DNA from 3 places in the Pseudomonas sp. LB3P25 genome. Region 3 is predicted to be linked to each of the others. Evidence: predicted binding sites of a transcription regulator. Region 3 holds the regulator's gene; each other region holds the start of a gene.
The links. The regulator sigma-54, encoded in region 3, starts transcription at its own class of promoters, with help from an activator protein. The targets are predictions, from matches to a motif close to ANTGGCATNNANNTTGCTNT.
Positions count from the first base shown of each region.

Region 1: a site for sigma-54 is predicted at 2,379-2,398, ahead of ACYZTW_RS24030 (circularly permuted type 2 ATP-grasp protein). Genes of this name have one in related genera too.
Region 2: a site for sigma-54 is predicted at 1,882-1,901, ahead of glnA (glutamate--ammonia ligase). Genes of this name have one in related genera too.

Region 1 is NZ_CM142711.1:5,226,490-5,230,541, forward strand. Features, by position in the region: gene ACYZTW_RS24025 (alpha-E domain-containing protein) at 1-925, opposite strand, end outside; gene ACYZTW_RS24030 (circularly permuted type 2 ATP-grasp protein) at 938-2,347, opposite strand; gene ACYZTW_RS24035 (ribonuclease E inhibitor RraB) at 2,809-3,150, opposite strand; gene ACYZTW_RS24040 (hypothetical protein) at 3,364-3,597, opposite strand; gene speE (polyamine aminopropyltransferase) at 3,761-4,052, opposite strand, start outside.
Region 2 is NZ_CM142711.1:562,209-566,260, reverse strand. Features, by position in the region: gene typA (translational GTPase TypA) at 1-73, opposite strand, end outside; gene thiI (tRNA uracil 4-sulfurtransferase ThiI) at 213-1,667, opposite strand; gene glnA (glutamate--ammonia ligase) at 1,998-3,404, shown strand; gene ACYZTW_RS02555 (IS1182 family transposase) at 3,550-4,052, opposite strand, start outside.
Region 3 is NZ_CM142711.1:1,213,552-1,217,603, reverse strand. Features, by position in the region: gene lptB (LPS export ABC transporter ATP-binding protein) at 1-657, shown strand, start outside; gene ACYZTW_RS05215 (RNA polymerase factor sigma-54) at 842-2,335, shown strand; gene hpf (ribosome hibernation-promoting factor, HPF/YfiA family) at 2,410-2,718, shown strand; gene ptsN (PTS IIA-like nitrogen regulatory protein PtsN) at 2,731-3,195, shown strand; gene rapZ (RNase adapter RapZ) at 3,198-4,052, shown strand, end outside.

The sequences.
Region 1 (4,052 bases), 3.0 Mb from region 3:
GTATGGCGTTACCCAACTGGCGCACCAGAGGGATGAACTCGGTCAGCCAGGCGTGCAGGCCTTCGTCGAGAATTTCGGTGATGCCGGTATAGCGCAGGCGTGCGTCCATTTCCGCGGCCAGGCGTTGCGCAGGACGACCGTTGGCCCCCGGCAACTGGGCAAGGATCTGGTCGATTTCTTCGGTACAGGCCCGCAACGAACGCGGAACATCAGCGCGCAGCAACAGCAATTCGGCCACATGCCGGGCGCCAGGCGCATCGCGGTAGATTTCGGTGTAGGCCTCGAACGAGGACAACGCCCTTAGCAAAGCGCTCCACTGGTAATAGGCGTGCGCCGTGCCGTCGCTGACCGCCTCGGCCTGATCGCCGGCCATTTCGTAGCGGGCATCAAGCAGGCGCAGCGTGTTGTCCGCCCTTTCAATAAACGTCCCCAGACGAATGAAGCGGAACGCGTCGTTACGCATGATGGTGCCGTAGGACGCGCCGCGGAACAGGTGGGAACGTTCCTTGATCCACTCACAGAAACGGCTCATGCCGTAGCGACTCAAGCCTTGATCAGCTATCCCGCGAATTTCCAGCCAGGTGGCATTGATGTTTTCCCACATGTCGGCGGTGATTCGCCCACGCACCGCATGGGCACTGGCCCGCGCGGCGCCGAGGCAGCTGTAGATGCTCGCCGGGTTGGCCGCGTCCAGGGCGAAGAAATGCAGCAGCCGTTCGGCGTGCAATTCGCCGTGGCGCTCCAGGTAATCGTCCAGGGTCCCGGTGATCAACAACGGCATGGCGAGTTCATGCAGGCCATCACCACGGCCATCCTGTGGCATCAGCGACAGCGAATAACTGATGTCGAGCATCCGTGCGAGGTTTTCCGCCCGCTCCAGGTAACGCGACATCCAATACAAATCCGAGGCAGTTCTACTTAACATGGCAGGCTTCCTTCAATCCTCGACCACCCAGGTGTCCTTGGTTCCACCGCCCTGGGATGAATTCACCACCAGAGAGCCTTCGCGCAGGGCAACACGGGTCAAACCGCCGGGCACAACCCGGGTTTCGCGGCCAGACAATACAAACGGACGCAGGTCGATGTGGCGTGGAGCGATGCCGTTTTCGACAAAGGTCGGACAGGTCGACAGGGACAACGTCGGTTGGGCGATGTACGCATGGGGCTTGGCTTTGATCCGCGCGCGAAATGACTCGATTTCCGCCGCCGTCGCCGCCGGCCCGACCAGCATTCCGTAACCGCCGGAGCCCTGGGTTTCCTTGACCACCAGTTCCGGAAGATTGGCCAGTACGTGGGACAGTTCAGAGGGATTACGACACTGCCACGTCGGCACATTCTTCAGGATCGGCTCTTCATCCAGGTAGAAACGGATCATGTCCGTGACGAAGGGATACACCGACTTGTCGTCCGCGACCCCGGTACCGATGGCATTCGCCAGCACGACGTTGCCAGAGCGGTACGACGACAGCAGCCCTGGAACGCCGAGCATCGAGTCCGGGTTGAACGCCAGCGGATCAAGGAACGCATCGTCGAGGCGACGGTAGATCACGTCGACGGCTTTAGGCCCGTCCGTGGTGCGCATGAATACCTTGTCATCCCGCACGAACAGGTCCGCGCCTTCCACCAGCTCAACGCCCATTTCCCGCGCCAGAAACGCATGTTCAAAGAACGCGCTGTTAAAACGACCCGGCGTCAGTACCACCACGCTCGGGTTATCAATCGGGCTGGAGCTTTTCAGGGTGTCGAGCAACAGGTTGGGATAGTGGTCGATAGGGGCAATGCGCTGGGCCGCGAACAACTCGGGGAACAACCGCATCATCATCTTGCGGTCTTCCAGCATGTAGCTGACGCCGCTCGGTGTACGAAGGTTGTCTTCGAGCACGTAGTACGTGCCGTCGCCATCGCGCACCAGATCGACACCGGAGATGTGGGAATAGATATCGCGGTGCAGATCCAGCCCTTGCATCGCCAACTGGTATTGCTCGTTGGCCAGCACTTGCTCGGCCGGAATGATGCCGGCCTTGATAATGCGCTGCTCGTGATAGAGGTCGGCGAGGAACATGTTCAACGCCTTGACCCGCTGAATACAGCCGCGCTCGACAACTCGCCATTCACTGGCGGGGATGCTGCGGGGGATGGTGTCGAAGGGAATCAGGCGCTCTGTCCCTTGCTCATCACCATAGAGCGTGAAGGTAATCCCGGCGCGATGAAATAACAGATCGGCCTCGCGTCGCCGTTGTGCCAAAAGCTCGTCAGGCGTTTCGGCCAGCCAACGGGCAAACTCCCGATAATGCGGGCGGACCTGGCCGCCGGCATCGTACATCTCATCAAAATAGGTGCGGATCATGCCGTACTCCTTGTCACCCGGACATCTGGGCTTCGCAAAGCCCGTGCCATCGGCATAAACGCTTTGATATCAATCAGTTGGATAATCGCACCGCACGCACCGCACCAATCCTGTGCGGTAAATGCCCCCACCTGATCGCCCCCGCTTCATTGCGACGCAATGTTGTCGCCTATCACCAGCATAGTCAGAGTTGATTTCACTGCCCGGGAGTCGCTGCGGATAATCCGCGCATTCGCTGGAAATCTTGACGAACTTCCCTTTAGCCGCCGGTTTAGGCGGCTTTTTTTTGCGTTTTTGAAACGTTATGAATCAAAAACACGATCAATAGATCGCAGCCTCGTTTCACTCGACAGCGCCTACAGGAGAAAACGAGGCTGCGATTTTTGGCCTTTTCAAACCGCGAAAACGAAAACGGCCAACCCTGAGGTCAGCCGTTGCTGAATGTTGTCACTGTTCATAAGTTATGCGAGTCGCCCTCGTACCTCCTGCTTGACGCCCCATCCTTCGATGATGCCGCCCAAAGGCTCGACCACCGCCTCGAAATCCTGCTCAAAGTCGCCGATGCCGTCATAGGTGGCGTACATCACTTTGCTCAGTTCCAGGTACCACGCGCCGTCATCGCGCACGCTGATTTGTGCATTCAAGGATTCACCACAGTAGTGCCCTGCCGCCCTGCGCGCCCGCTCCTCGTCCGGGAAAATGGCGTAGAACTCGATGGGATGGAATCGTGAAAAGTCGAAACCGCCTTCTTTCATGCGGCGCAAGACGCTGGTGCTGATGTCTTCTTGATAGGCTGTGCTCATGAAACGTCCCCCTCAGACTGATGGATAGACTTTCCGTATTCCCGACACTCGCAACCGAATGGGGCGAGCGATGCGGCAACAACGTTGCCGGTGGGAAGCAAGCATGTAGCTGACAAGACCAGACCTTAGCGATCCGTTCGCTGATCTCGATTGCAGAGTAGCGCCAAGACAGAGCCGCTGCCAAGGTCTGGTTAGGAATGTGACAGGAGATGTTCAGATTGGCGTAATGCCGAGGATTTCAATGCTGCACTGGTTCTTCAGACTTTTGACAGTCGGATCATCGGCGCGCCCTTCCAGATCGTTGAGGTCCAGTTCGGCAGCCACAGGCAGACGCCGGGCGCGTATGAGTTTCGCGGCTTGCTCGTTGTCCGGGCATTCATCGCTCTCGAACACCTCGTCAACTTTTTCACCGTGATCATCAACGAAAGTGACTTTCCACTTTTGCATCAGGTGCCTCCTCGATAAAACCCATGGATGGGCTTACATGTATCTCGACATTCTTCCCCGGCCAATCGTTCAACCGGTCCTTCTATAAGTGAAGCATGAAAAAAGGGCCATCTGCGGTGTGTTTTCACACAACCTGAGACGGCCCTTTCTGGCTTGCTCGAAATCAGTCGTTGCTAGGTTTGTTCACAGCCTGCAGAACGTATTGCGGCAAGGCGAACGCGCCGATGTGGATTTCCGGGTTGTAGTAGCGAGTGATGATGCCGCTGCCGGCGAAGCGCTGCTGCAGGGTTTCGCGGGATAATTTGCGATAGGCGGTATTGGTCGCGCCCCAGGCGAAGGTCATGGCGCCGCCGATGTAGGTCGGCACCGCCGCCTGATAGAAGTGCCAGTCCGGGAACAGGCTACGCAGGCGCCCGGAGGTGGTTTTGACTTCTTCGATTTGCATGAACGGCGTG
Region 2 (4,052 bases), 650 kb from region 3:
GTTTGTCTACCAGGGTGGTCTTACCATGGTCAACGTGAGCAATGATGGCGATGTTGCGTAGATTTTCGATCACTTGTGTATCTCGATCAGAGGATTCGGTGTGCTGACAAGTCTTGGCAGCGATTAACAGTAGAGTCCGGCAAAGCCGTTACAGCTTGACGGCGGCGTCGGGGGGCCGGTGACGCAGGCCACAGGCAAACAGCCCCGGGCACTTAGCTCGGTCGATAAACGCGCACATTGGCATGCCCCTCACTGAGCAAATGGTGGGCATGCAGGCGACTCATCACGCCTTTGTCGCAATACAGCAGGTACTGGCGAGTAGGGTCCAGTTCCTTGAAACGAGCGTTCAATGCATAAAACGGCATCGCTTGTACCTCAATGCCAACGAGGCCCAGCGGGTCGTCTTCAGCGGCATCCGGGTGACGGATGTCGATGACGATCTGACCAGCCAGCGCTTCGCTGACTTCTTCGATCTGCAAGTCCTGGCCCAATTCGTCGATCACGCGATCGATCGGCACCAGTTTGGCGTTCTCGAGCGCACGCTCAAGTACTGCCATGTCGAACTGTTGTTCTTCGTACTCCACGCGCGGACGCTTGGCGTGGGTCTTGGGGTTCACCGAGATGACCCCGCAGTATTCCGGCATGTGCTTGGCGAAGTCGGCAGTACCGATTTCGTTGGCCAGGTCGATGATGTCCTGCTTGTGACTGGCGATCAGCGGACGCAAGACCAGCTTGTCGGTCACGCAGTCGATCACGGACAGGTTCGGCAGCGTCTGGCTCGACACCTGGGAAATCGCTTCGCCGGTGACCAGCGCATCGATGTCCAGCCGATCGGCAATACGGGAAGCAGCGCGCAACATCATACGCTTCAAAACTACGCCCATATGACTGTTATCGACTTTACCGAGAATTTCTCCCAGTACTTCCTCGAACGGCACACTCACAAATAACACGCGTTGGGAGCTGCCGTACTTCTTCCAGATGAAGTGCGCGACTTCCATAACGCCCAGTTCATGGGCTCGTCCGCCCAGATTGAAGAAGCAGAAATGGCTCATCAGCCCGCGGCGCATGATCTGGTAAGCGGCGACGGTGGAATCGAAGCCACCGGACATCAGCACAAGCGTCTGTTCCAGGGCACCCAGCGGATAACCGCCGATGCTGTTGTGCTGGCTGTGGATCACGAACAACCGTTTGTCGCGAATTTCGATTCGAACTTCGATTTCCGGGTCTTTCAGCGAGATTCCGGCGGCGCCGCACTGACGACGCAGTTGGCTGCCGACGTATTTCTCGACGTCCATCGAGCTGAATTCATGCTTGCCGGCACGCTTGCAACGCACCGAAAAGATCTTCCCGGCCAACGCATCACCGAAGTGCTGCTTGCACTTGGCGACGATGTCGTCGAAGTCACCCAACGGGTATTCGTCGACTTGCAGGAAATGCGCGATGCCCGGCATGCAGCTCAGACGGTCGGTCATCTCCTTCAGGGCTTTGGGCTCGCTGACGCGGGTTTCCAGCTCGAGATTGTCCCACACACCGTTCACCACCACAGCCGGGTCCAGATCGCGGAGCACGGTACGGATGTTTTTGGCCAACTGGCGGATGAAACGCATCCGTACCGGGCGGCTCTTGATGGTGATCTCGGGGAAGACTTTTACGATTAGTTTCATGAAAACAGCGCGCGCTGGGCCAGCCGAAAAAGGGGGGCGCGGATTATAGCGGAAATTGCTCAAGGTTTAACCAGTTAATGTGCAGAAGGTTTTGCGCGCACCAAAACAGGTCATTTACTCAAATTCACGCTACATTACGGGGCGCTATTTCCAGCATTGCTCCGCTTTGTACCTTTATAAGCGTGAAATTGGCGCAAAAAACCCATGGTGGGGCACTGGCATGCAATTTGCTCCCTTGTGAGGCAGGTTGCCTTGGCAGAGTATTCGCGCCGGCATCACCCACATTCTAAGGGCATCCACTACTAAGCCCGAAGCCACCCGGAGGACACTATGTCGAAGTCGGTTCAACTCATCAAAGATCATGACGTCAAGTGGATTGATCTGCGCTTCACGGACACCAAAGGCACTCAGCACCACGTGACCATGCCGGCTCGCGACGCGCTGGATGAAGCTTTCTTCGAAGAAGGCAAAATGTTCGACGGTTCCTCCATCGCTGGCTGGAAAGGCATCGAAGCCTCCGACATGATCCTGATGCCGGACGATTCCACTGCCGTTCTCGACCCGTTCACCGAAGAGCCAACCCTGATCCTGGTTTGCGACGTGATCGAGCCTTCGACCATGCAAGGCTACGACCGTGACCCACGTGCGATCGCCAAGCGTGCCGAGGAATACCTGAAGTCGACCGGTATCGGCGACACCGTATTTGTTGGCCCAGAGCCCGAATTCTTCATCTTCGACGAAGTGAAGTTCAAGTCCGACATCTCCGGCTCCATGTTCAAAATCCACTCCGAACAAGGTTCGTGGATGTCCGACCAGGACGTGGAAGGCGGCAACAAAGGCCACCGTCCAGGCGTCAAAGGCGGCTACTTCCCGGTTCCGCCGTTCGACCACGACCACGAAATCCGTACCTCCATGTGCAACGCCATGGAAGAAATGGGCCTGGTCATCGAAGTTCACCACCACGAAGTGGCCACTGCCGGCCAGAACGAAATCGGTGTGAAGTTCAACACCCTGGTGGCCAAGGCTGACGAAGTTCAGACCCTGAAGTACTGCGTACACAACGTTGCTGATGCATACGGTCGCACCGCGACCTTCATGCCTAAGCCGCTGTACGGCGACAACGGTTCGGGTATGCACGTTCACCTGTCCATCGCCAAAGATGGCAAGAACACCTTCGCTGGCGAAGGCTATGCCGGCCTGTCCGACACCGCTCTGTACTTCATCGGCGGCATCATCAAGCACGGTAAGGCGCTGAACGGCTTCACCAACCCGTCGACCAACTCCTACAAGCGTCTGGTCCCAGGTTTCGAAGCTCCAGTAATGCTGGCCTACTCGGCTCGCAACCGTTCCGCTTCGATCCGTATTCCTTACGTGTCCAGCCCTCGCGCTCGCCGTATCGAAGCCCGCTTCCCGGATCCGGCAGCCAACCCATACCTGGCCTTCGCTGCCCTGGTAATGGCTGGCCTCGACGGCATCCAGAACAAGATCCACCCTGGCGATGCTGCTGACAAAAACCTGTACGACCTGCCGCCTGAAGAGGCGAAAGAGATCCCACAAGTTTGCGGCAGCCTGAAAGAAGCCCTGGAAGAGCTGGACAAAGGTCGTGCGTTCCTGACCAAAGGCGGCGTTTTCAGCGACGACTTCATCGATGCTTACATCGCCCTGAAAAGCGAAGAAGAAATCAAAGTACGTACCTTCGTACACCCACTGGAATACGAGCTGTACTACAGCTGCTGATCCGGTAGCACCTGCGCAAGCGGCGTGACAAAAAAGAGGCCTCCTTCGCAGGCTGTGTGAAAACGCACTGATGGTGGTTCCAAGCAAACGCCCCGACTTGTTCGGGGCGTTTGCTTTTGTGCAGACAGCAGGCGAAAAAGGCTTTTCAGCCCATCAACGCCATCAGTTGGCGCGCGCCGAGCACGTTAATTGCTCGTTTCAGGTTGTAGGCGTTCACTGCCAAGGCCATTTCGGCTCTTGTACCCTCAAGCTGTCGCAGCAGGAAGCGAGCATTGCCAAACAACCACTGCTTAAGGTTGCCGAACGGATGCTCAACGATGGATCTTCGAGCGGTCATCATTTCTGGATGCGCCAGCATTCGCTGCTCCATTCGTTCGAAAGCCTCTTCATGAGCATGGCGTGTGACATAGCGGCGCTGGGCCTCAGTACATTGCGCTTTCAGCGGACAGGCGGCGCAGTCGCTAACCGCCGCCTGATAGATGCGATCCCCCTTACTGATCTGCTTGAGTGTCAGCCATTTGCCGGCAGGACATTGATATCGATCCTGCGCTGCATCGTAGGTAAACACTGTTCGATCGAAGAACGCCTGCTCCTTACCGCAGGAGTTACTTGACCGATTCGGCGGTACATAAACCGTGATGTTCTCAT
Region 3 (4,052 bases):
TTGTCGATCGACAGCGGTCAGATTGTCGGCCTGCTGGGTCCCAACGGCGCCGGCAAAACCACCTGTTTCTACATGATTGTCGGCCTGGTACAGGCCGATCAGGGCCGCGTACTGATTGACGATCTGGATGTCAGCCACCAGCCTATGCACGGTCGTGCGAAGGCCGGTATCGGCTATCTTCCGCAAGAAGCATCGATCTTCCGCAAACTCTCGGTAGCCGACAACATCATGGCGATCCTCGAGACCCGCAAGGAGCTCGACAAGACCGGTCGTCGCAAGGAGCTGGAAAACCTGCTGCAGGAATTCCACATCAGCCACATCCGCGACAATCTCGGCATGAGCCTGTCCGGCGGTGAACGCCGCCGCGTGGAAATTGCCAGGGCACTGGCCACCAACCCGAAATTCATCTTGCTCGACGAACCGTTCGCCGGCGTGGACCCGATTTCGGTGGGAGACATCAAGCAGATCATCTATCACCTCAAGGCCAAGGGCATTGGCGTGCTGATCACTGACCACAACGTCCGTGAAACCCTGGATATCTGCGAAACCGCCTACATCGTCAACGATGGCCAGCTGATCGCCGAAGGTGACTCTGCCACCATCCTGGCCAACAACCTGGTCAAGGAAGTGTATCTGGGCCATGAGTTCCGCCTGTAAGCACTGAGGTGTCTGGCTGGTTGCTCGGGCGCTTGTCTCGATAAAAAATCAATATTTTTTTATTGTTACAGCGCTCTAGGCAAACGCTGCAGTTTCGGGCATATAATTTGCTTATGTTTGGCGCTCCGGCGCCCTGTAGTGGATGGCGCATGTGCGCCGGCGAATAAGGTGTTAAGCCCCTGCCATGAAACCATCGCTAGTCTTGAGAATGGGCCAGCAGCTGACGATGACACCGCAGCTGCAACAGGCCATCCGCCTGCTCCAATTGTCGACCCTGGACCTGCAACAGGAAATCCAGGAGGCCCTGGAATCCAATCCGATGCTCGAACGCCAGGAAGAAGGCGACGACTTCGATAACGCCGATCCCTTGGCCGACAAAGCCGAACAGCAACCCAACGCCGACATTCAGGAACCCTCCTACCAGGAAACCGCCCCGACGGTTGATAACCTCGAGGAAGGCGACTGGAACGAGCGTATCCCCAACGAACTGCCCGTCGATACCGCGTGGGAAGACGTCTACCAGACCAGCGCCAGCAGCCTGCCGAGCAACGATGACGACGAGTGGGATTTCACCACCCGCACATCGGCCGGTGAAAGCCTGCAAAGCCACCTGCTGTGGCAACTGAATCTGGCACCGATGTCCGACACTGATCGCCTGATCGCCGTGACCCTGATCGACTGCATCAACAATCAGGGCTACCTGGACGAAACCCTCGAGGAGATTCTCGAAGCCTTCGACCCGGAACTGGACATCGAGCTGGACGAAATCGAAGCCGTCCTGCACCGCATCCAGCAATTCGAACCCGCGGGTATCGGCGCCCGCAACCTGGGCGAATGCCTGCTGCTGCAATTGCGTCAGTTGTCCGCCAAGACGCCTTGGCTGATCGAAGCCAAACGCCTGGTCACCGATTACATCGACCTGCTCGGCAGCCGCGATTACAGCCAGCTGATGCGTCGCATGAAGCTCAAGGAAGATGAACTGCGCCAAGTGATTGAACTGGTCCAGAGCCTCAACCCGCGCCCAGGCTCGCAGATCGAATCCAGCGAAGCCGAATACGTCGTTCCCGACGTGATCGTACGCAAGGACAACGAGCGCTGGCTGGTGGAGCTGAACCAGGAATCGGTGCCACGACTGCGGGTCAACGCTCAATACGCCGGCTTCGTGCGCCGCGCCGACACCAGCGCCGACAACACCTTCATGCGCAATCAGTTGCAAGAGGCCCGCTGGTTCATCAAGAGCCTGCAAAGCCGCAACGAAACCCTGATGAAAGTAGCCACTCAGATCGTCGAGCATCAGCGCGGCTTTCTTGAGTACGGCGACGAGGCAATGAAGCCGCTGGTCCTGCATGACATCGCCGAAGCGGTGGGCATGCACGAGTCGACGATTTCACGGGTGACCACGCAGAAATTCATGCATACCCCTCGGGGCATATATGAACTGAAATACTTTTTCTCCAGCCACGTCAGCACGTCCGAGGGCGGTGAATGCTCGTCCACGGCGATCCGCGCGATCATCAAAAAACTGGTTGCCGCGGAAAATCAGAAAAAGCCGTTGAGTGACAGCAAGATCGCTGGTTTACTGGAGGCACAAGGCATTCAGGTGGCTCGCCGCACCGTCGCCAAGTACCGCGAATCCCTCGGGATCGCGCCTTCGAGCGAACGCAAGCGGTTGATGTAGAGCCACGCCACAGCGTTCCAGTGGCAGGCATTTCTGCCTGCCGCTTTATGCACTGGCAACGAAGGAGAAGCTGTATGCAAGTCAACATCAGTGGACACCAACTGGAAGTGACCGAACCTCTTCGCACCTACATCGGCGAAAAACTCCAACGATTAGAGAGGCATTTCGACAAGATAACCAACGTGCAGGTCACGATGACGGTCGAAAAGCTCAAGCAGAAAATCGAAGCCACGCTGCATATTCCCGGGAATGAAGTGGTCGCCAACGCGGAACATACCGATATGTACGCGGCGATCGACGCACTCACCGACAAGCTCGATAAACAACTCAAAAAGCATAAGGAAAAGACCCAAAGCCTCCTCCAGGGCGCGACCGGTCGTTAACACTCCCAACCCATGATCCGACTTGAAAGCATCCTGACCCCCGGCCGTTCCCTCGTGAACGTGCCGGGCGGCAGTAAAAAGAAAGCCCTCGAGCAAATTGCCAACCTGATCGCCCGGGAAGTGCCGGATCTGGAGATGCAAGATGTCTTCGAGGCTCTGATTGCCCGTGAAAAACTCGGTTCCACCGGTTTTGGCAACGGCATCGCCATCCCACACTGCCGCCTGAAGGGTTGCGACGCGCCCATTAGTGCCTTGATGCACTTGGACGCCCCTATCGATTTCGACGCCATCGACGGCGCTCCGGTTGACCTGTTGTTCGTTCTACTGGTCCCACAAGCGGCCACCGATGCGCACCTGGAGCTACTGCGCCAGATCGCCAGCATGCTCGATCGCAAGGAAGTGCGTGAAAAACTGCGCAGCGCCCCGAGTAATGAAGCCTTGTATCAGGTTGTCCTGAACGAGCAAAACGGTCATTAATCATGCGCTTGATCATCGTCAGCGGCCGCTCCGGCTCAGGTAAAAGTACCGCACTCGATGTTCTCGAGGACAACGGCTACTACTGCATCGACAACCTGCCCGCCGGTTTGTTGCCGGAACTGGCCGAACGCGCGTTGATTCACACCGAGCTTGCACAACCGCTGGTTGCCGTATCCATCGATGCGCGTAACCTGCCGAGTCACTTGTCGCGGTTTCCCGAACTGCTCGAAGAAGTGCGCAGCCGGCATATCCAGTGTGATGTGCTTTATCTGGACGCCGACGAAGAAACCTTGCTCAAACGTTTCTCGGAAACCCGCCGTCGTCATCCGCTGAGCAATGCCAATCGCTCACTGGCCGAGGCCATCAACGATGAAACCAACCTGCTCGGGCCGATTGCCGACCTCGCCGATCTCAAAGTAAATACCACCAACCTGAACCTGTATCAGCTGCGCGATACCATCAAGCTGCGCCTGCTGAACCAGCCGGAGCCCGGTACGGCGTTCCTGGTGGAGTCTTTCGGCTTCAAGCGTGGCATGCCAGTGGACGCTGATCTGGTGTTCGACGTGCGTTGCCTGCCAAATCCCTATTGGAAGCCGGAGTTGCGCGATCAATCCGGGCTCGACCAACCGGTTGCCGAGTACCTGGCGGCACAGCCGGACGTCGAAGAGATGTTCCAGGACATATCCACCTACTTGTTCAAGTGGCTACCGCGCTTCGCCGCCAGCAACCGTGCTTATGTCACCATTGCCATTGGCTGCACCGGCGGACATCACCGCTCCGTCTACCTGACCGAACGTCTGGGCCAGGCCCTGCAAAAATCCCTGAAGAACGTCCAGGTTCGCCACCGCGACCTCAGC